Regions from separate parts of the Methylobacterium sp. J-059 genome, predicted to be linked through region 3. Evidence: riboswitches for the same ligand, from Rfam matches in the RefSeq annotation. Region 3 holds a riboswitch; each other region holds the start of a gene.

Region 1 (7,124 bases), on a different contig from region 3:
TCGCGACCTCGAGCCCCAGCCCTTCGATGATCCGGCGGACCTGGGCGACCTGCTCGGCGTTCGACTGCGCGAGCCGGCCCGGGCCTGCCCAGAGGCTGTCCTCGAGCCCGACGCGGACGTTGCCGCCCATCGCCGCCGCCATCGCCGCGATGTTCATCTGATTGCGTCCGGCGCCCAGCACCGACCAGCGGTACTGGTCACCGAACAGCCGATCGGCGGTACGCTTCATGTGCATCACGTCGTCCGGGTGCGAGCCGATGCCGCCCTGCAACCCGAACACGGTCTGGATGAACAGCGGCGCCTTCACCAGGCCGCGGTCGAAGAAGTATTTGAGATTATAGAGGTGGGCGGTGTCGTAGCACTCGAACTCGAATCGTGTGTCGTTGCCGGCGCAGGTGGTGAGGATGTGCTCGATCTGCCCGAACGAGTTGCGGAAGATGATGTCCTTGTTGGCCAGATACGTCCGCTCCCATTCGTGCTCGAGATCCTTGAAGCGGTCGAGCATCCCGAACAGGCCGAAGTTCATCGAGCCGAGGTTGAGCGAGGCGATCTCCGGCTTGAAGGTCGCGGCCGGGCGCACGCGCTCCTGGATGGTCATCGTCGGCGCGCCGCCGGTGGTGATGTTCACCACGCAGCTCGAGCGCTGCTTGATGACGGGCAGGAAATTGGCGAAGGCCTCCGGCGTCTGGTCGGGCTCGCCGGTTTGCGGGTTGCGGGCGTGCAGGTGGACGATGGCCGCGCCCGCCTCCGCCGCGCCGATTGCGGCGTCGGCGATCTCCTCCGGCGTCACCGGCAGGTAGGGCGACATGCTCGGCGTATGGATCGCGCCGGTTACGGCGCAGGTGATGATGACTTTTCGCGCGCGCGCCATGGCAGCGTCCGTCCCTGTCTGTTCGCGAACCGCTCCGGGCCCTTCGCTGCGATGGTAGCGCTGCCGCCCCGTGCGGGCCAAGCCTCGCTGAGCAAGCCTCGCTGAGCAAGCCTCGCCGAGCCGAGCGAGGGGATCGGCCCGCACTCAAGCCGGGCGCGATCCGGCCGCCGGCCGTCTCAGCCGGCGCCAGCCCATCGCCACGCCCGAGCCCGCGATCACCGATCCGGCCGCGAGCAGCAGCAGCATGACCCCGTCCCAGGCGGGCCGGTGGCGCAGGAGGATGCGGAGATCGAGGGTGTGCAGCAGGTCGAAGCCCCAGCGCTCGACGCGGCCCGACCGGTCGAGCCGGTTCAGGATCTCGCCGGTCTCGAGATCGATGTGGAACCACGTCGCCGCCGGGTCGTCGAACACCACCCGGAGCACCGGCAGGCGCCGGGCGCGGTGGTGCGACGTCCAGTAGAAGTCCTCGTGCTCGAGCCGAGAGGTCGTCATCGATCGAGCCTCCGGGACCAGGCGGCGCGCGGCGGCGTCCAGCCGGTCGGGCGCGACCGGCGCCGTTCCGCAGCAGGCGATCTCCCGTCCGTCGCGGCAGGCGATCACCGCGAGAGGCGCACCGCCGAGCCAGGTGAACCGCACCTCCGCCGCGTCCGTGCAGGCGCGCTGGCGGATCGCGGCGCGGTCGAGCCCGGTGCGGGCGCCGGGTGCGTCGGCGTAGCGTTCGAGCATCGCCTGCGACGGGCTGGAGGAGGAGAACCAGCGGTTCGGGTTCATCGAGAGCCAGCCGCTGACGATGAAGCTCAACAGCGCGAGCCCGCCGATCAGGCCGCCGAGATGATGCCAGCGCGCGAGGCCGCGATAGGGCGTCACCGCGCCGGAGCGATAGCGTCGGGCGATCCGCATCCGCAGGAGCCCGAGCACGAACCCGGTGACGGCCCCGACCATCGCGATCCCCGAGACCCACACGATCACCCTGCGCCACAGCGCGGCCTGCGCCCGCAGCGGCGCGACGTAGAGCCAGTGCGGGACGGCGCCGAACCAGTTCCAGAATCGCTCGTGCGCCGTGGTGTCGAGCACCACGGCACCGGTCAGCTGCGAGACGTAGAGCTCGGTGCCGTCCGCATCGCCGAGCGCGATGCGGTGGAGCGGGCGCACCGCATCGTAGCGCTGGTGCACCGTCCACAGATCGTAGGCGAGCGTGTCGCGGTAGGCCGGGCGCAGGCTGCGCGGATCGTGGCCGGCGATGGCGAGGGCCTCGTCCGGTGACGCGGGGCCGATCGCCCGGCCGTCGACCGCGGAGACGGCGCGGCGGGACCCGTCCCAACGCGCGACCCGGTAGACTGGCTCGGCCCCCCGCATCGACAGGCTCAGCGCCCGGGGAAAGCCAGGCTCGTTGGCCAATGCCGCGTCCGGCGAGACCCGCACCGCGTCCCAGGCGATCGCGGGCAGCCCGGCCCGGCGCTCGGGCTCGGTCAGCGACGGGTAGGCGACGTACATCATCACCACGCCGCTCACGAACCACGTCGCGAAGAACAGCCCCGTGACGATGCCGAGCCAGCGATGGCCGAGATGCAGCCACCGCTTCCCCGTCTTGCCGAGCTTAGCGAGCTTGGCGAGCGTGCGCGCCGCGGAGGCCATCTCAGAACGCCGTCGTGAAGGCGACCTCGAACGAGCGCGGTCGCCCGAGGAGCCAGTTTGTGCCGACCCCGTCCACCGCGTTTCCGCTGATCGCGTAGACCTTGTCGAACAGGTTGAAGACGCGGAAGGACAGGCGCGAGGCCGGCGTGACCTGATGGTCGAGGCCGAGGTTGACCAGCCCGTAGGCCGGGCGTCGCGCGGTGTTGCCGAAATCGCTGAACACCTCGCCGACGTACTGGAACCCGACCCGTGCTTCCCAGGTCGGCGCGAAGGCGTAATTGAGCCAGAGGTTGGCGACCCGCTCGGGCACGTCGATCGGCCGGTTGCCGGCGTACGAAATCGTCGCGCCGTTCACGGCCAGGTCGAAGGAATCGTACTGTGCGTGCAGCAGGGCGAGGTTCGCGTCGACCCGCCAGAGCGGCGTGACCTGCAGCGAGAGCGCCGCCTCGACCCCGTAGGAGGATTGCCGGCCGACCTGCGTCGAGACGTTCGGCTGGCCCGGCACCGCCGAGATCAGGTTGTCCTTGACGATGCGGTAGCCGGCGAGCGTCCACTCGCCTCGGCCGTCCCAGAACACGCCCTTGGCGCCGAGCTCGACCTGCTCGCCGGTGGAGAGCTTGAAGCCGGCCAGCGATTGCGACAGCGTGATCAGGCTGTTCACCGGGTCCGTGGCGGTGGCGACCTGCGCATAGAGCGCGGTGTCCGGCGTCGGGTTGAACACCAGCCCGAAGCGGTAGCCGAGGCCCTGGAAGGACTTCTCGAACTGCGCGTTGCTCATCAGGTTCTCGCGCTGCAGGGTCGAGGCATCGAACCGGACGCCGGACAGGAACGAGAGCTGGTCGGTGAGGATCAGCCGGTCCTCGGCGAAGACCGAGGCTTGGTCGGTGCTTGTCGCGTAGGCCGGGCTGGCGCGGCCGTTCAGCGGGAACGAGCCCGGGTCGTAATCCGTCAGCGGGACGCTGATGACGAGGCCCGATCCGACGGTCGAGAAGTTGTTGATGTGCCGGAAGTCGATGTGGTTCACGTCGAAGCCGGCCAGGAACTCGTTGCGGAAGCCGCACAGCGTGCCCTTGAACGCGGCGTCGAACCGGTTCCCCAGCTGTTCCTGCTGGTGGTAGATTTCGGTGTAGTCGCTCCGGTCGACCAATCGCGTCGATCGGTTGAAGCTGTAGGTCTCGACGTCGAGCCAGTGGCGCCTGCTCTGCAGCCGGTAGGCGGTGTTGCGCACCGTGATGTCGGCGGTGGGCGTCCATTCCGTCTTGAGCTGGGTCCAGTTGTCCGCCCAGGTGATCTTGGCGTCGCGGACGTTGTAGTTCTTGAACCGGATGAAATCCGGGATGCGCCCGTGGACCAGCGGCGTGCCCCAGTAGCGCGCCGGCTCCTGATAGCCGAGGTCGTGGCTCAGGGTGAAGGCGAGGTCGGGCGTGGCCTGGAGCAGGATCGCGCCCGAGACCGCGAGGTTGCGGAAGTCGCCGTCCGGGCTGATCCAGCCGCCGGCGCGGTTGCCGCTGACGTTGAGGCGATAGGCCACCGCGTCGCCGATCGGGCCGCCGGAATCGAGGGCGAGCCGCGCGATCCCGTCCGATCCGACGCCGGCCCGCACCACGTTGATGGGCGTGAAGGTCGGCTTCTTCGTCACCACGTTGATGACGCCGCCGATCGCCCCGTCGCCGTAGAGCACGGAGGCCGGCCCGCGCAGCACCTCGATGCGCTCGACGTTCCAGGTGTCGAACGGGAAGGTCACCGTGTTGGCGCCGACGAACAGCCGCGTGCCGTCGTAGAGCTGCTGGATCGAGTTCGGCCCCGAGAATCCGCGGCTGGTGAAGGCGCCGTTGCCGTTGCCCGGCGAGGCGATGGTGGTGATGCCGGTGGCGTTCTGCGTCACGGCGTCCGCGATCGTGTCCTGGCCGCGCAGCCGCGCGGTCTCGCCGGAGATGACGTCGACGCTGCCGGGGGTCTCCAGCGGCGTGAGGCCGAGGCGGCTCGCGCCGCGGTCGGGCGTGCGCAGGTTGAGGCCGACGGGCGCGGCGCGGCTCAAGCCGACGCCGTCGCCCGCGACCGTGAGGGTGTCGAGCACGACGCTCGCCGATTCGCCGGCGATCGGCTGGGCGCCGGCCTCTCGCGGCGGAGCGAAGATGACGAGCGCCGTGCCGGCGAGGAGCGGGCAGCGCATCGCGCGCCCGAGGGAACGAGCGGTTTGCAGAAGAACGAGCATGGATCGGATTCGGCTCTATCGGCGCGACGCGACGGCCTGCCCGACCCTCGACCTACATCGAATGTAACAATGTTACAATTAGGCGATCGACCGAACGCGGCTCGGCCGCCGGCGCACGGATGCCGGGCGGCTTCCTGTGCGTCGTTCGGCGCGGGTCTCGCGGTAGGCAAGGGCATGGGAGGGACGTGCGGACGCGTGTGGTGGCACGTCACCGCGAACGAGGCCGCCCCGCATGCGCCGCGCGGGCCCATGCGTCTCGACACCCGTCGAGGCACCCCGCCCGACGCGTTTCGCGTGTGACCACGACTGACGGCAGGTCTCCTGGCTCGCGGGTCGCTGCCCCTCATCGTCTTCCCAGGCGCCGTGACCCAGTGACGTGTTGATGGAGGCTCGCCGCTTACAGTTGCGGGGGCAGCCGCGGCATCGGAAAGGCTCCTCGGAGCCTCGTCCTCACCGCGTTCCCTTTTGATCCCCGAGGGGAACCGTCCCCGCCAAGTGGCTTCCGCGGTCCCGAAGAGTCAACGGCCGGAATCACGCTTCTGTGAAGTGTGACCCGGCGGCGACAGCGACGGCACGCTTGGTGGCGTTAGGTCGAGACATGCGATCCGTCCTGCGCCGACGCCTCGACGACGACGCTCGGCGGCAAGGTTCCTCCGGCGCCGCCGAGGACGGAGCCGAGGTCGCCCGGCAGGGCGGTCTCCGCGGTCAGCTCCGCCGGCTCGCCGCCGGCCGCGTGCTCGTCCGCCACCAGGGCGACCGCGCCCGGTGCGATCAGGCCGAGGCCCGCTGCGTGCCGGGCGATGGCGGTGCTGTCGGCGGCAATGACGAGGTGGCTCCCGGCGGCCGCGACGACCTGCGCCAGCGCCTCGATCTCGCGGATGCGGTCGGCGTCCCGCGACACGTTGCGGATGTAGACCGCCTTCACCCGGCCCGGATGGTCGGCGACGATCCGGCCGTAGACCTCCGGATCGTGCTGCCCGCTGTCGCCGATCAGCACGAAGGGCAGGTCGCGATACAGCGACAGCATGTGGACGATCAGGGCGCGCTTGTGATCCTCCGCCCGGCGGGGGAGGGGGTGCTTCCACGACAGGCCCCATTCGCGCAGGAACAGGATCGGGCCCACCGGGATGCCGTGGATCGTGAAGAACTCCGACAGCATCTCGTACAGGCCCCACGGCGCGCGCGAGACGTAGAGCATCGGGTTGGCCTCGATGCCGTCTGGGCCGACGTAGAGGGCCCGGTAGAGCGCGGCGACGCCGGGAAAGGCGACGCGGTTCTCGGCATCCTCCACGAACAGCCGCCACAGCATCTTGGCCTTGTTGGCGACGCCCGTGCGCATCACCGTGTCGTCGATGTCGCTGACGACGACGCAGCCGGTGGCGCCCGGCGGCACGAACACCTGCCCCCGCGCCCGCACCGGCGGCTCCGCCTCGAGCGTGAGGTCAACGTCGTGCCAGCCATGGTCGCCCGCGGGCAACGCCTCCGGGCTGAGATGGACGCGGAAGTAGCCGTCGCGGTCGGTCACGACCCGCGCCTGCGCGCCGCCGAAGCGGGCGGTGACGGCGGCGTCCTTCAGCGCCCGCCGCGCGATCCGCCGGGCGATGTCCCGCAGCTGCGCGCGCAGGCTCTCGTCGCCCGGTGCCGTATCGGGATGGGACTGGCGGAAGATGCGGCCGATCAGGAAGATCTCGTCGGCGGAGCCGTAGCCGCGATAGGGCTCGATGACGATGCCGCCGCGCCCCTGCGCCCGGCGGACCGGGCGGGCGACGAGCTTCAGCGCCCGGACCGCGCCCTTCCTCCAACGCCGCAAACGCACTCCCATCGCCGATCGCCCGCTTCCGTCGCCTGAGCCGGTCAACGCCGCACGCGGCGGATCGGAGCCCTCACGGCTGCACCTCCGGTGCGCCGTCGGGGCCGGAGGGCTCGTCCATCAGCGGATGCAGGTCGCGGACCATGCTCTTCAGGCGGTCGTCGAGGACGTGCGTGTAGATCTGCGTCGTCGAGATGTCGGCGTGGCCGAGCAGCTCCTGCACGATCCGCAGGTCGGCGCCGTTGTGCAGCAGGTGGCTGGCGAAGGCGTGGCGCAGTACGTGCGGGCTGACCTTGTCGGCGCGCAGGCCCGCGGCCTCCGCCGCCGCCTTCAGGTCGCGGGCGAAGGCCTGCCGGGTGAGATGGCCGCTCTCGCTGTCGGCGGGAAACAGCCACGGCGCGTCGCTCGGCGAGGCGGCGAGGTGCCGGCGCATCGCGTCGCGCGCCAGCTCGGTGAGCGGCACGAGCCGTTCGCGGCCGCCCTTTCCCCGCACCACGAGGTAGCGCTCGCGGGTCGAGGCGGCCGAGCGCGGAAGCGCGATCAGCTCGGAGACGCGCAGGCCCGTGGCGTAGAGCAGCTCGAGCAGGCACAGC
Region 2 (7,124 bases), on a different contig from region 3:
CTTGCCGCCGGTCTCGCGCTCCTCCCGCAGCGTCCGGCCGAGCCAGTCGCGGCCGGCGCGATCGAGCCAGGGCGCCTTCTCCGGCCCGTCCGGCAGGACCACCAGCACGATCACGGCCAGCAGCAGCGCCGGCACGCCGGTGCTGACGAACACCCACTGCCAGCCCTTGAGCCCGAGCGCGCCGTCGAGGTCGAGCAGCGCGCCGCCGATCGCCGCGCCGACGGCGTTGGCCACCGCGCTCGCGATCATGAACCAGCCGATCATCGCCGCGCGGTGCTTCTGCGGGAACCACAGGGTCAGCACGAACAGCACGCCGGGGAAGAACCCGGCCTCGGCGACGCCGAGAAGGAAGCGCAGCCCGTAAAACATCGCCGTGTTCCGGGTGAAGCCGAGCAGCACCGTGATCAGGCCCCAGGTCGCCATGATCCGGGCGAACCACAGGCGCGCGCCGACGCGTTCCAGGATGACGTTGGCCGGGACCTCGCACAGGAAATAGCCGAGGAAGAACAGCGACGCCCCGAGCCCGAAGACGCTCTCGCTCAGCCCGAGGTCGCCGACCATCTGCAACTTGGCATAGGAGATGTTCTGCCGGTCGATGTAGGCGATCAGGTACATCACCCCGAGCAGGGGCATCAGCCGCCAGGTCACCGTCGCGATCGTGCGTCGGGCGAGCGCGTCGTCGGCCGCGGTCTCGGTGGGCGTCATCGGGCGTTCCTCGCGTCCCGGCGGTCGATCGCGACCGGCCGCGCTTTCGCACGAGACTAGGCTCCGCGGCGGCGCGTGCCTATCGGCCCGCAGCGATCCCCGAGCGCCCGCGATGCCTGCTCGCGGACAGGACCCGCCCGGGTGTCATGCCCGATGCGCCTCATCCCCGGTGCGCCTCATCGCGCCAGGGCCAGCAGCCGGTCGCAGTCGACATGCTGCTCGAGATGCGCCGCCAGGGCATCGAGCACCCGCTCGATGCCGGCCTCGTAGGAGGCGCCGTCGGATCGTGCGCCGAGGCGGGCGAGCCATGCGGCACGCTGGCGGTCGTCGGCGAACAGGCCGTGGACGTAGGTGCCGGACACCAGGCCGTCGGCGGAGACCGCACCGTCGGCGCGCCCGTCGGCGAGGCGCAGCAGCGGCCGTTCCGCGTCGGCGCCGGTGGTGTCGCCGACATGCATCTCGTAGCCGGTGAACGGCATGCCGTCGGGCAGGCTGGTGCCGGAGACGGCTTCGAGCCGCTTCAACGGCGTCATCACCGTGTCGACGGCGAGCAGCCCGAGGCCGGGCACGGTCCGCGCCTCGCCCTCGATGCCGTCCGGATCGGACAGCGTCCGCCCGAGCATCTGGTATCCGCCGCACAGGCCGAGCACCCGGCCGCCGCGGCGTAGATGCGCATGCAGGTCCACGTCCCAGCCCTGCGCCCGGACGAATTCGAGATCGTCGATCGTCGTCTTCGAGCCCGGCAGCAGCACCAGGGCGGCATCGCCCGGGATCGCCTCGCCCGGGCGGACCAGCACCACCTCCACCGCGGGCTCGGTCCGCAGCGGATCGAGGTCGTCGAAGTTGGCGATCCGCGGAAACACCGGCACCGCGATGCGCGTCGCCGCCGGGCCGGCGGACCCGACGAGGCCGAGCACGTCCTCGGCCGGCAGGCGCGCCGCCTCGGGAAAGTGCGGGATCAGGCCGAGGCTGGCCCAGCCGGTGTGGCGCGCGATCAGGTCCATGCCGTCGGAGAACAGGCTCGGGTCGCCGCGGAAGCGGTTGACCAGGAAGCCGACGATCATCGCGGCGTCGTCGGGATCGATCACCGCCTTGGTGCCGACGAGGCTGGCGATGACCCCACCGCGGTCGATGTCGCCGAGCAGCACCACCGGCGTATCCGTCGCGCGGGCGAACCCCATGTTGGCGATGTCGCCGGCGCGCAGGTTAACCTCGGATGCCGAGCCCGCACCCTCGACGAGAATCAGGTCGGCCTGCGTCCTCAGGCGGTCGAAGCTGTCGAGCACCGCCTCCAGCAGGCGCGGTTTCCACGCCTGGTAGTCGCGCGCCTTCACCGTCGCGACCATGCGGCCCTGCACCACCACCTGGGCGCCGACCTCGGTCTGGGGCTTGAGCAGCACCGGGTTCATGTGGATCGACGGCGCGACGCCGGCCGCCCGCGCCTGCAGCGCCTGCGCCCGCCCGATCTCGCCGCCATCCGCGGTGACGGCGGCGTTGTTCGACATGTTCTGCGGCTTGAACGGGCGCACCCGAAGCCCGCGTCGGGTGAAGGCGCGCGCGAGCCCGGCGACGATCAGCGACTTGCCGACGTCCGAGCCGGTGCCCTGGATCATTAGGCTTCGGGTCACGGCTGAAGGGACCATTCCATCAAAACTCGATCCCCTCCTGCGCCTTCACGCCAGCCGCGAAGTGGTGCTTCACGCTGCCCATCTCGGTGACGAGGTCGGCGGCCTCGATCAGCGCCGGCTTGGCGTTGCGGCCGGTGACGACGACGTGCAGGTCCGGGCGACGGCTTTTCAGGGTGGCCACCACCGCGTCGAGATCGAGGTAGTCGTAGCGCAGCGCGATGTTGAGCTCGTCGAGGATCAGGAGACGGAGGCTCGGGTCGGCCATCAGGTCGGTCGCCCGGTTCCAGGCGTTGAGGCAGGCGGCGATGTCGCGGGCCTTGTCCTGCGTCTCCCAGGTGAAGCCTTCGCCCATCGCGTGCCACGCGACCCGGTCGCCGAACGTCCTCAGCGCATGCGCCTCGCCGGTGTCCCACGCGCCCTTGATGAACTGCACCACGCCGACCCGGTGTCCGCGCCCCAGCATGCGCAGCGCCAGGCCCAGCGCCGCCGTGGTCTTGCCCTTGCCGGGTCCGGTGTTGACGATGAGCAGGCCCTTCTCGATCGTCTTGGCCGCGACCTCGGCGTCCTGCACCGCCTTGCGCTTCTCCATCTTCTCGCGATGGCGTTCGGCGTCGTCGGTCATGGCGTTCCCTGCGGTTTGATGACGAGCGGCAGCCCGGCGACCGTCAGGACGACGCGGTCGCACTCGGCCGCGAGGCTCTGGTGGAGGCGTCCGGCCGCATCGCGGAAGCGGCGGGCGAGCGCATTGTCGGGCACGATCCCGAGGCCGACCTCGTTCGACACGAGGACGAGCGGCCCGCGCGCTTCCCGGCAGGCACTGCGGAGCGCCGCCGTCTCGGCGTCGAGGTCGGCATCGGAGAGCAGCAGGTTCGTCAGCCACAAGGTCAGGCAATCGACCAGCACCGGCCCCGGCGCCTCCGCGATCGCGGCGGCCAGGGCGGTCGGCACGTCCCGAGTGATCCAGTCGCCGGAGCGCCGCGCCCTGTGGAGGGCGATGCGCGCGCGCATCTCGTCGTCCCAGGCCCGTGCCGTGGCGAGGTAGAGCCACGGGCCCGGCACCGCCTCGATCAACCTCTCGGCGTAGGCGCTCTTGCCCGAGCGCGCACCGCCGAGCACGAGGGTCGTCCGAGGCGCGGCCTGCTGCATGGCTGGAACCCATGCCCCAACCCCTGTGCGCCCGTCAAAGCCTCCGTTGTGCGGGGAGACCGGACAGGCTATGGCTGGACGCGACGGTGCCCCGGAGACGGGGTGAAAAGGGAATGCGGTGAGGGGAAACCCGATGCCGCGGCTGCCCCCGCAACTGTAAGCGGCCAGGGTCCCCACGGCGATCCGAGCTTCGTTGAACCGACCTGTCCGAGATGGGACTGCGTTGCGGATCGAAGCCCGGAACGCCGTGGGAGCCCTCAGCTCCTGCCTTCGGCCACCGATGTTTCGGGAAGGCGGCAGGCGCTGCGATCCGCGAGCCAGGAGACCTGCCGTCCCCCGCGCTTTCTCGAACGCCGCCGGCGGGGCGGCCGGAGATGTTGTCGACATGACCACCCAGACCCTCACCCAGACCGGCACCCGCGCGAACGAGGGCTTCGTCGCCATCGTCGCCGCCGCCATGCTCGGCCTCGGGCTCGTGTTCCTCGCCGGCTTCTCGCCGGCCTCGGCGCTGCACAACGCGGCGCACGACTTCCGGCACACGCAGAACTTCCCCTGCCATTGACCGCCTGAACCCAGGCGTTCCCATGCTCATCCGGCTCCTGTCGGCGGCGCTCGCCGCCGGCTTCCTCGCGGCCGTCCTCGTGACGGGGCTCGAGCTCGCGCTCACCTCGCCGCTGATCATCGCCGCCGAGCACTACGAGACCCAGGCCGCTCCCGGCGCCGCCGCCTCGGCGGCCCCGCTGGCCGGGCGCCTGCCGATCGTGCTCGCCCATGCCGGGCACGACCACGACACCAAGGCCGAGCCGGAATGGCAGCCGGCCGCCGGCCTGCCGCGCATGCTGTTCACCGGGCTCGCGACCCTCGTCGGCGGGATCGGCTACGCCCTGCTCCTCGGCGCGGTGATGCTGGCCACCGGCCGCGAGCCGTCGCCCGAGCGCGGGCTCGCCTTCGCGGTCGCCGGCTTCCTCGCCGTGGCGCTCGCGCCGGCTCTGGGCCTGCCGCCCGAGCTGCCCGGCAGCGAGGCGGCCCCGCTGGCCGCCCGCCAGGTCTGGTGGGTGATGACGGCGTCGGCCACCGCGATGGGGATCTATCTCATCGCGATCCGCCGGGTGCCGATCACCATCCTCGGCGGAATCGTGCTCATCGTCGCGCCGCATCTGGCCGGTGCGCCGGAGGTGGCGGCGACGCCGTCCGAGCTTCCCGCCGGCCTCGCCGCGCAGTTCGCCGCGCGCTCGCTCGCCATCGCCTTCGTGTTCTGGGCGGTGATCGGCTTGGCCTTCGGGCGCGCCTGGCAGACCTTCGGCCCGAAGGCCGCGGCAGGCGCCCGTGGCTGACACGATCCTTTACGTCTGCACCACCTGCCGGATGGAGAGCGATGCGCCGGACGGCCCGCGCGCGGGCGCCCGCCTCTTCGACGCGTTGCGTGCGCTTCCCGCCCCCGACGGCGTGACGATCGAAGCGGTCGAGTGCCTGTCGGTCTGCAAGCGGCCCTGCACCGTCGCCGTGGCGGCGGAGGATCGCTGGACCTACGTCTACGGCGACCTCGACCCGGCGGATTCCGCACGCATCATCCTCGACGGCGTCGGCCTCTACGCCGGCACGCCCGACGGGATCGTGCCGTGGAAGCAGAGGCCGCAGGAATTCCGCAAGGGCGTCGTCGCCCGCATCCCCCCGTTTCCGCCGCGCGCGGCCTGAGCCATCGGCGAGATCCCCATGAGCATCGTCCAGAAGATCCCCTGCACCATCGTCACCGGCTTCCTCGGGGCGGGCAAGACGACGCTGGTGCGCCACGTGGTCGAGAATGCCGGCGGGCGCCGGCTCGCGATCCTCGTCAACGAGTTCGGCGACATCGGCTTCGACAAGTCGTTCCTCGCCGCCTGCGGCATCGAGGGCTGCACCGAGGATTCGATCGTCGAGCTTCCCAACGGCTGCATCTGCTGCACCGTCGCGGACGACTTCGTGCCGGCGATGACGGCTCTTCTCGATCGCCCGAACCCGCCCGAGCACATCCTGATCGAGACGTCCGGCCTCGCCCTGCCCAAGCCCCTGGTCCAGGCGTTCCAGTGGCCGGCGATCCGCTCGCGGGTGACCGTCGACGGCGTCGTCGCGGTCGTGGACGGGCCGGCGGTCGCCTCGGGCGCCTTCGCCGAGGACCCCGAGGCTCTGGCCAACCAGCGCGCCGCCGATACGGCGGTGGACCACGACAACCCGCTCGAGGAGGTGTTCGAGGACCAGCTCCTCTGCGCCGACCTCGTCGTGCTCAACAAGGCGGATCTTCTCGACGCCGCCGGCCTCGCGCAGGTGCGGGCCGAGGTGGAGCGCCAGCTTCCCCGCGCGGTGAAGGTGGTCGAGACCGCCTACGGCAAGATCGACCCGCGGGTGCTGCTCGGCCTCCAGGCCGCCGCCGAGGACGACCTCGACGCGCGCCCCTCGCATCACGGCGCGGGCGAGGATCACGACCACGACGACTTCGAGACCGTGGCGCTCCCGGTCCGCACGGCGATCACCGCCGCCGACCTCGCCGCCCGCGTCGAGAAGGCGGCCGAGACCGAGGGCGTCCTGCGGATCAAGGGCTTCTGCGCCGTCGAGGGCAAGCCGATGCGCCTCGTGGTGCAGGGCGTCGGCCGCCGCATCACCCATCATTTCGACCGTCCCTGGACGGCGGCCGAGCCCCGCGACGGCACGCTGGTGGTGATCGGCCTGAAGGGCTTCGACCAGGGCGCGGTCGCCGAAGCGCTCGCCGGCTAGGGGTTGTCCGCCGCACAGGCTACACTGCGCGTTTTCACGACCACCGCAGATTCCGGGATGCTGGACCGCCGACTTGAGCCGATGAGCATCGATGCGTTCTTCGCCTGGCAGGAAGCCCAAGCGGAGCGGTACGAGCTCGTCGGCGGCGTGCCGGTGCGGATGATGGCCGGGGCGCGCAACGTTCACGACGACATCGTCGTGAACATCCTCGCATGGTTGCGCACGGCCCTACGCGGAAGCGGATGCCGTCCGTTCACCGGGGACGGCAGCGTCGAAACGCTGCCCGGCCAGATCCGCCGCCCCGATATCGGGGTCGATTGCGGATCCCGCGATCCGAACGCGCTGAAGGCGGCGCAGCCGCGGCTGGTCGTCGAGGTGCTATCGCCGAGCACGCGCGACTTCGATGCGTTCGAGAAGCTCGGCGAGTACCGCACGATGGCCGACCTGGAGCATATCCTGCTGGTGGAACCCAATGCGGCGGAACTCCGCCTCTGGACGCGTGATCCGGACCGGCATTGGGCTGAGACCCGTCTTCTCGGGCTCGACGCGACGGTCCCGCTCTTGGCGTTCGGGATCGCCATGCCCGCGGCCGAGATCTACGACGGCGTCGCGTTTCCGAGCCGGCCACGCCTCGTCCCCGACGAGCCGGGCGGCTCCGCAGGCTGACCATCGCATGCACCTGATCCGCATCGATACGGTGAGCCTCGACGACGGCGAGGCGGCGGTCGATCTCGGGCAACAGCCTGGCGACGTCGTGTTCCTGTCGTTTACGGATTCCGACCTGCTCGGCGTCGCCAATGCCCACGCGGCCTGCGGCCCGGGCTTCCCGTCGCTGCGCCTGGCCAAGCTGTCGCGCCTGCGCCACCCGATGTCGGTCGATCTCTACGTCGAGACCGT
Region 3 (7,124 bases):
TCGCGGGCGGCCATCAGCGCCGCGACGACGGCGTCCTCGCGCTCCTTGCATTCGTCGAGGGCGTTGCGCTGCGAGCCGGCGCGCCCCTGGGCCGGCGGCTGGTGCGCATAGGCTTCCCGCACGCAGTCGCGCCACGCCTGCTCCAGCGCCGCCGGGTCGGCCGCCCGCGGCGCCTGCGCAGCCGCGCAGGGCAGGGCGTTCAGGGACAGGAGGACAGCGAGGACGGGCATCCGCATGCGCGACGGTATCGCCGATTCGGGGCCGGCTCGGCAAGAACGAAGCGGCAACACGTTCGCGTGCATGCGCATGCCCCGTCTTATCCCCGCGCCGCGCGGGTCGAGCGGGTCGAGCGAGACGCTGCCGATCATCGCCGCGCCCGGCGCACGGGTCTCGCGGGTTTTCGCGCGCGATCCGTACGCGTCGGCCGGCGGCTTAGGGGCGGATTAACCAAACGCGCGCCCAATACGGATCAGTCGCAGTTCTCTCGATCCCCGCACGGCCGACCCCATCGGCCGGCCCGCCGCCCGCCGATCCGTCGCGGGCGAGGGCCGGACGCTGCGCGGCTGCGGGCACCGGGTCGCCTTCGAGTCGAGTCCGCATGCCTCATCACCCGCGCTCCTCCTGCGGCCTCACGCGTCCCGCCCGCCGCCGGCGGGCACGCCGCCACCCGATCCTTCGCAACACGCTCGCCGCCCTGCTCTGCCTCGTCACCCTCGAGGGCGTGCCGCCGGGCGGCGGGACCGAGCCGGTGCCGCAGGTGGCGAGCCTCCAGGCCCGCAGCACCGGGTCTACCGCCCTCGCCGCCCTGTTCGATCCCCGGCCGATGCTGGGCCCGGAGGCCGGCGCGGACCGTCAGGGCGCGCCCCTCGGCGCCGCGCTCACCCCGCCCGAGCCGCGTTTCGCCCCGCCCATCGCGACGCTCGCGGCCGCCGAGCCGCGCTCGACCGAGGCCGCGCCCCCGGCGGAGACCGGCCGGCAGGCCCAGGTCGTGGAGCAGGTGCGGGCCCTGCGGGCAAGCCGGGTCTTACGGGACACGCAGGTCCTGCGGGTTACCCAGGTCCTGCGGGACACCGAGGTCGTGCGGCAGGCCCAGATCGTGCCGCTGCCGGTCGCCCGCCCGGCGGACCTGATCGCCGCCCCCGTGCCGCAGCGCCTCGCCCTGCGCCGCGCCCCGCGCCGGGTGCCCGAGGCGGTGCCGGCGCCCACCGCCGAGACGCCGTCGTTCTTCGAGGAGCTGTTCGCCGCGCGGAAGGACCCGGGCCCGGCTTTGGCCTACGCCGCCCTCGAGAGCCCCGGGCTGGAGCGGTCGCGCGGCCGCCTGTTCCCCAGCCCCGACGCGGGCGCCGGCACGGCGATCTACGACATCACCGCCCGCACCGTCCGCCTGCCGAACGGCGAGGTGCTGGAAGCCCATTCCGGCCTCGGCGCCAGCATGGACCATCCCGACTTCGTGCACCTGCGCATGCGCGGCTCGACCCCGCCGGGCACCTACGACCTCACCGAGCGCGAGGCTTTGTTCCACGGCGTGCGGGCGATCCGCCTCAACCCGGTGGGCGGCGCCGCCGCGATCCACGGCCGCGACGGGCTGCTGGCCCACACCTACATGCTCGGGCCGAGCGGCGCCTCGAACGGCTGCGTGTCCTTCCGCAACTACGACCGCTTCCTGCAGGCGTTCCTGCGCGGTGAGATCCGCCGCCTCGTCGTGGTGACCGGCCGCGGCGACGGCCCGGCCCGCTTCGCCGCGAGCCGCTGACGGCGTCACCGATCGGCCACACCCGGCGACGGCGTCCGAAAGCCGGATTGACGGGCCGGCGGCGCCCGACGCAACCTGCACGCGACGGTTCCTCATCGAGGATCAAAAGGGAACGCGGTGAGGGGAGGGCCCGACGGGGCCTTGCCCGAAGCCGCGGCTGCCCCCGCAACTGTAAGCGGCGAGCCTTCCACCACTGGACGTCACTGGATGCGCCGCATCCGGGAAGACGGTGGCGGGCGATGACCCGCGAGCCAGGAGACCTGCCGTCAGTCGTGGTCACACGCGAAGCGCGTCGGGCGGGGTGTTCCGGCGGGTGTCGAAGCCCCCGGCCGTCCGACGGACGGAGCGGTGGATCGGCCTCGTTCGCGGTGACGTGCCACGTCCGCGTCGCCCGAGGTCCCGTGTCCGCGTCCCAGTCCCCGCCCGTCTTCCGAACGCCAACCCTGCTCGCTCTCGCCTGCGCCGCCGCCCTCTCGGGCCCGGCCGCGCTGGCGCGCCCCGCCGCCGGGGAGGCCGAGGCGAACCTCGCCGAGATCTCCGTGACGGCCGACGATCCCAGGCCCGCCGCCGGGGCTGCGGCGAGCGCCGGCTACGTCGGCGGCACCATCGGCGCCGGCGGGGCGCTTCGGACGGTGGATGCGGCGAGCGCCGGCATCGTTTCCGGCGCCGAGATCAACAGCCGCCCGATCACGCGGCCGGGCGAGGTGCTCGAATCCGTGCCCGGCCTGATCGTCACCCAGCATTCGGGGGAGGGCAAGGCCAACCAGTTCTTCCTGCGCGGCTTCAACCTCGACCACGGCACCGACATCGCGATCGAGGTCGACGGGATGCCGGTGAACATGCGCACGCACGCGCACGGCCAGGGCTACGCCGACATCAACTTCCTGATCCCCGAGCTCGTCGGCGCGGTGGCGTTCCACAAGGGGCCGTACTTCGTCCGCGACGGCGACTTCGCCTCGGCCGGCTCGGTACGGATCGACTACCTCGACACCGTCGCCAAGAACGTCGCGCTGACCTCGTTCGGCAGCTTCGGCTACGCGCGGGCGCTGACCATCGCCTCGGCTCCCCTCGGCCAGGGCAACCTGCTCGTGGCGGGCGAGGCGCAGGTCTACGACGGCCCGTGGGACGTGCCGGATGCACTGCGCAAGGTGAACGGCGTGGTGCGCTACAGCCAGGGCACGGCGCTCGACGGGTTCTCGGTCACCGGCATGGCCTATGCCAGCCGCTGGACCGCGACCAACCAGATCGCGTCGCGCGCGGTGTCGGAGGGGATCATCGGCCGCTTCGGCACCCTGAACCCGACCGACGGCGGCGACAGCAGCCGGTTCTCGCTCTCGGGCCGCTGGAGCATGACCGACGACACCGGCGTCACGCGGGCCTCGGCCTACGTCATCCGCTCGCAGCTCAACCTGTTCAACGACTTCACCTACTTCCTCAACGATCCGGTCAACGGAGACCAGTTCCACCAGCTCGACCAGCGCATCCTCGGCGGCGGCGAGGTGAGCCACGTCTTCCAGGGCGACCTGTTCGGGCATCCGATGGAGAACGAGATCGGGGTGCAGACCCGCACCGACGCGATCCGCGTCGGGCTGTTCAACACCGCGAACCGCCAGTTCCGCACGGGCGTCCTCGACGACCGGGTGCTGGAGGCGAGCGGGGCGTTCTACGTCGACAACCGCGTGCGCTGGACCGACTGGCTGCGCACCAGCGTCGGCTTCCGGGCCGACGGCTACTACGGCGACGTGGTCTCCGACACGGCGGCCAATTCCGGCAAGGCACGGGACGGCATCGTCAACCCGAAGCTCGGGCTGGTGCTGGGGCCGTGGTTCGACACCGAGCTCTACGTGAACTACGGCGGCGGCTTCCACTCGAACGACGTGCGCGGCGTGACCGCGACGGTCGACCCGGCGAGCCCCCTCTTCAACATCGCGCGCTCGCCCTTCCTCGTGCCCTCGACCGGCTACGAGGTCGGCATCCGCAACCGCTCGATCGCCGGGCTGGAGACCGCATTGGCCTTGTTCCGCCTCGATTTCGCGTCGGAGAACCTGTTCCAGGGCGACACCGGCACGACGGAGCCGAGCCGGCCGAGCCGCCGCTTCGGCATCGAGTGGACCAACCGCTACGCGGTGACGCCGTGGCTGAGGCTGGAGGGGGACCTCACCGTCACCAATGCCCGCTTCTCCGACGTCGACCCGGTCGGCAACCGCATCCCCGAGGCGCCGACCACGATCGCGTCGGCCGGGTTCACCTTCGGCGAGGCCCTCGGCTGGTTCGGCGCGATGCGGCTGCGCTACTTCGGCCCGCGCCCGCTGATCGAGGACAATTCCGTGCGCTCGAAGCCGACGGCGCTGCTCAACGGCCGCGTCGGCTACCATTTCGACAACGGCCTCAGCCTGTCGCTCGACGTGCTGAACCTGACCAACGCCAAGTCGGACCAGATCACCTACTACTATATCTCGCGCCTGCCGGGCGAACCGGCCGACGGCGTCGCCGACCGGCACTTCCACCCGGTCGAGCCCACCGCCGTGCGGCTGACGCTGGCCGGGCGGTTCTGAGCGGCGGCCCTCGATCCGAGCGGCAGGCCCGGCGAAAACGGCCTCGCACGGTTCTGCCGCATTGACGGGGCGGCGGCCGGCGCCCTAGGCGTGGGGCATGCGCATGTGGCGGCCAGATTGGCGGGTCTGCCGCGCGGTCATCGCCGTGACCGCGCTCTACGCGCTCGCCCTGCAGGCCGTCCTCGGCGGGATGACGGGCGTGCGCACCCTCGACCCGGCGCACGCGCTCTGCCTGCAGGAATCCGGCGCGGACGGGCACGGCCCGGCCGACGCGCCCCATCACGGCGACCACCTGGCATGCTGCACGGCCGCGCAGGCGATGCCGATGGCGGACGTGCCGGTTCCGGCGGCCGTCGCGGTCGCCCGGTCCGCTCCCCCGGCCGTCGACGTTCCGTGGCGTCCCGTCCTCGCCGCCGCCGCCCGCGCTCCGCCGGGCATCGGCGCCGGCGCACGCGCCCCACCCGCCGCCTGATCCACCGCCCGGCCGCCGCCCAGCCGGAACGCGGCGTCGCGCCCTGCCTCACGGTTGCGCGCCGAAAGCCGTGCTCCGGGAAGGCCTCGGCCCGCATCGACCGATGCAGCCTGCCGCATCGCCGTCGCTCGGCCCCTCGCGATCGCGCGAGCCGGCATGCCCGGGACGCCGTCCCCCAACCGCCCGGCCGCCCGCGGCCGCGACCGCGACCGACACCGCCCCCTTCAGGAGAGTTGCCATGTCCAAGCTGTTCCGTCGCCGCGCGACCGGCTCCCTCGTCGCCCTCGCGCTGCTCGCGGTCCCGGCCGGCGCCCACGAGTACAAGGCCGGCGCGCTCGCGATCGCCCATCCCTGGACGCGGGCGACCCCGAACGGCGCCAAGGTCGGCGGCGGCTACCTCAGCGTCACCAACACCGGCACCGCGCCGGACACGCTGCTCGGCGCCACGGTGACCGGGGCCGACCACGTCGAGATCCATTCGATGACGATGGACGGCACCGTGATGAAGATGGCTCCGGTCCCGGGCGGCCTGGTCATCGCCCCCGGCGCCACGGTGACGCTCGCGCCGGGCGGCTACCACATGATGTTCGTCGACCTGACGGCGCCCCTGAAGAAGGGCGAGCGCGTCAAGGGCACGCTGCGGTTCGAGAAGGCGGGGACCGTCCCGGTCGAGTTCGCGGTCGAGGCGATCGGCGCGAAGGCCCCCGAGGGTGCGCAAGGGGCGGCCGGCGGCCACGATCATGCCCATTGATCCGCCGCCCGTCACGCCGGCCCAGCGCCGGGCGGGCTACGGCATCCTCGCGGCGGTGCTCGTCGGCATCCTCGGCATCGCCGGGGGCGTCGTGGCGATGCTGCCGCGCGGGCCCGCCAAGCCGGCGATGTCGGTGGTCGGCGGCCCGTTCCGGCTGCAATCGTCCAAGGGTGGGATCCTCGATTCGGCGACGCTGGCCGGCCGGCCCTTCCTGGTGTTCTTCGGGTTCACCCGCTGCCCGAACGTCTGCCCGACGACGCTGGCCGACCTCTCCAACCTGATCGACGACCTGCACAAGGCCGGCGGCGACATCGGCGCCTACTACATCACCCTCGATCCCGAGCGCGACGACACCGCGGTGCTGCGCGACTACATGGGCTCGTTCAGCGATTCGATCACGGGGCTGACCGGGACCCGCGAGGAGATCGACCGGGTGGCGCGGTCCTACCGCGTCTTCTCCAAGAAGGTCCCGCTGCCGGGGGGCGACTACACCCTGGAGCACACGCTGATGGTCTACCTGATGGACCGGAACGGCGGCTTCGTCGGCCCGCTCGATCTCGCGGCCGGGCACGGGCTCGCCCTCCGGCAGATCCAGGCCGTCCTGTGACGGGTCGGGCGAAGCGCGTCGGCGCCCTCGGCACCGCGCTGATCCTGCTGGCGATCTGGGCGCAGTCGATCGTGCCGCTCGCCGCCCTGCGGATGGCGCCCGACGCCGCGCCGCTCGGCCTGTCGGCGATCTGCGGCCATGCCGGCGCAGCCGACGCCGCGGGGGAGCCGGCTCCGCTCGTTCCCGGCTGCCACGCCTGCCCGCTCTGCGCCGTGGGGCTCGCCGCGCCGGTCGTCGCCGCACCGCAGCCGGCGGCGCGGGTCCTGCGCTGGTCGCCCGTCGCCTGGCCGACCCCGCCGCCCGCCCGCACCCCGCATCGCCCCCGGATCGCCGGCCGGCCGAGGGCACCGCCGACCCTGCTCTGATCGAATCGCGAACCTCTTCCGGCGGGCCGATCCCGCCTGCCTCCCGATCAGACGAGCCCGCCCGATGCCCTTCCTGCCCAAGCTCCGGCTGCGCGCCGGCCTCCTCCTCCTGTCCGCCAGCCCGCTCGCCGTCGCGCAGGCGCAGGCGCAGGCACAGGCACAGGCACAGGCACAGGAGAGCGTCACGCTCTCCGAGCTCTCGGTGGTCGGCGAGCGCGACGGGCCGGCACCGGCGGCCGGCATTCCCTTCGGCGTCGCCGCGCCGCAGGGCTCGGCGCCCAGCGTCATCGAGCATCCGGTCGGGCAGGTCGTGACCGGGATCGGGCGGCGCGACACGATCGAGAACCGGCCGGCGACGAGCGTCGGCGCGGTGCTCGCCAACAGCCCCGGCGTCACCGTGCGCCAGGGCAACGGCGGGCGCGACGTGATCATCTCGATCCGCGGCAACAACGCCCGCTCCACCGGCGTGATCAAGAACACGGTGGTGCTGGAGGACGGCTTCGTCCTGACCCAGCCCGACGGCGCCGCGCGCTTCGACCTCGCCGACCCGCGGGCCTATTCCCGCATCGACGTGTTCCGCGGGCCGCAATCGGCCCTGTTCGGCAACTACGCCACGGGCGG

What was found. Region 3 has a riboswitch for cobalamin ahead of MKK55_RS04340 (TonB-dependent receptor). Riboswitches for the same ligand answer to the same signal wherever they lie in the genome.
Region 1: another riboswitch for cobalamin. It lies ahead of MKK55_RS16075 (TonB-dependent receptor); the one in region 3 lies ahead of MKK55_RS04340 (TonB-dependent receptor).
Region 2: another riboswitch for cobalamin. It lies ahead of MKK55_RS17830 (CbtB-domain containing protein); the one in region 3 lies ahead of MKK55_RS04340 (TonB-dependent receptor).

Annotation. Positions count from the first base shown of each region.
Region 1 covers NZ_JAKSYA010000117.1:34,882-42,005, reverse strand. The annotation lists gene MKK55_RS16085 (3-keto-5-aminohexanoate cleavage protein) at 1-871, opposite strand, end outside; gene MKK55_RS16080 (PepSY domain-containing protein) at 1,016-2,506, opposite strand; gene MKK55_RS16075 (TonB-dependent receptor) at 2,508-4,721, opposite strand; cobalamin riboswitch at 5,015-5,223, opposite strand; gene MKK55_RS16070 (App1 family protein) at 5,308-6,543, opposite strand; gene MKK55_RS16065 (site-specific tyrosine recombinase XerD) at 6,605-7,124, opposite strand, start outside.
Region 2 covers NZ_JAKSYA010000123.1:119,610-126,733, reverse strand. The annotation lists gene MKK55_RS17850 (MFS transporter) at 1-705, opposite strand, end outside; gene MKK55_RS17845 (cobyric acid synthase) at 882-2,318, opposite strand; gene cobO (cob(I)yrinic acid a,c-diamide adenosyltransferase) at 2,353-2,955, opposite strand; gene cobU (bifunctional adenosylcobinamide kinase/adenosylcobinamide-phosphate guanylyltransferase) at 2,952-3,479, opposite strand; cobalamin riboswitch at 3,547-3,828, shown strand; gene MKK55_RS17830 (CbtB-domain containing protein) at 3,865-4,041, shown strand; gene MKK55_RS17825 (CbtA family protein) at 4,064-4,813, shown strand; gene MKK55_RS17820 (DUF1636 family protein) at 4,806-5,174, shown strand; gene cobW (cobalamin biosynthesis protein CobW) at 5,193-6,227, shown strand; gene MKK55_RS17810 (Uma2 family endonuclease) at 6,309-6,893, shown strand; gene cobN (cobaltochelatase subunit CobN) at 6,901-7,124, shown strand, end outside.
Region 3 covers NZ_JAKSYA010000041.1:43,173-50,296, reverse strand. The annotation lists gene MKK55_RS04355 (hypothetical protein) at 1-236, opposite strand, end outside; gene MKK55_RS04350 (hypothetical protein) at 235-447, shown strand; gene MKK55_RS04345 (DUF2778 domain-containing protein) at 599-1,753, shown strand; cobalamin riboswitch at 1,822-2,036, shown strand; gene MKK55_RS04340 (TonB-dependent receptor) at 2,155-4,308, shown strand; gene MKK55_RS04335 (hypothetical protein) at 4,412-4,780, shown strand; gene MKK55_RS04330 (copper chaperone PCu(A)C) at 5,019-5,531, shown strand; gene MKK55_RS04325 (SCO family protein) at 5,521-6,138, shown strand; gene MKK55_RS04320 (DUF2946 family protein) at 6,135-6,503, shown strand; gene MKK55_RS04315 (TonB-dependent receptor family protein) at 6,568-7,124, shown strand, end outside.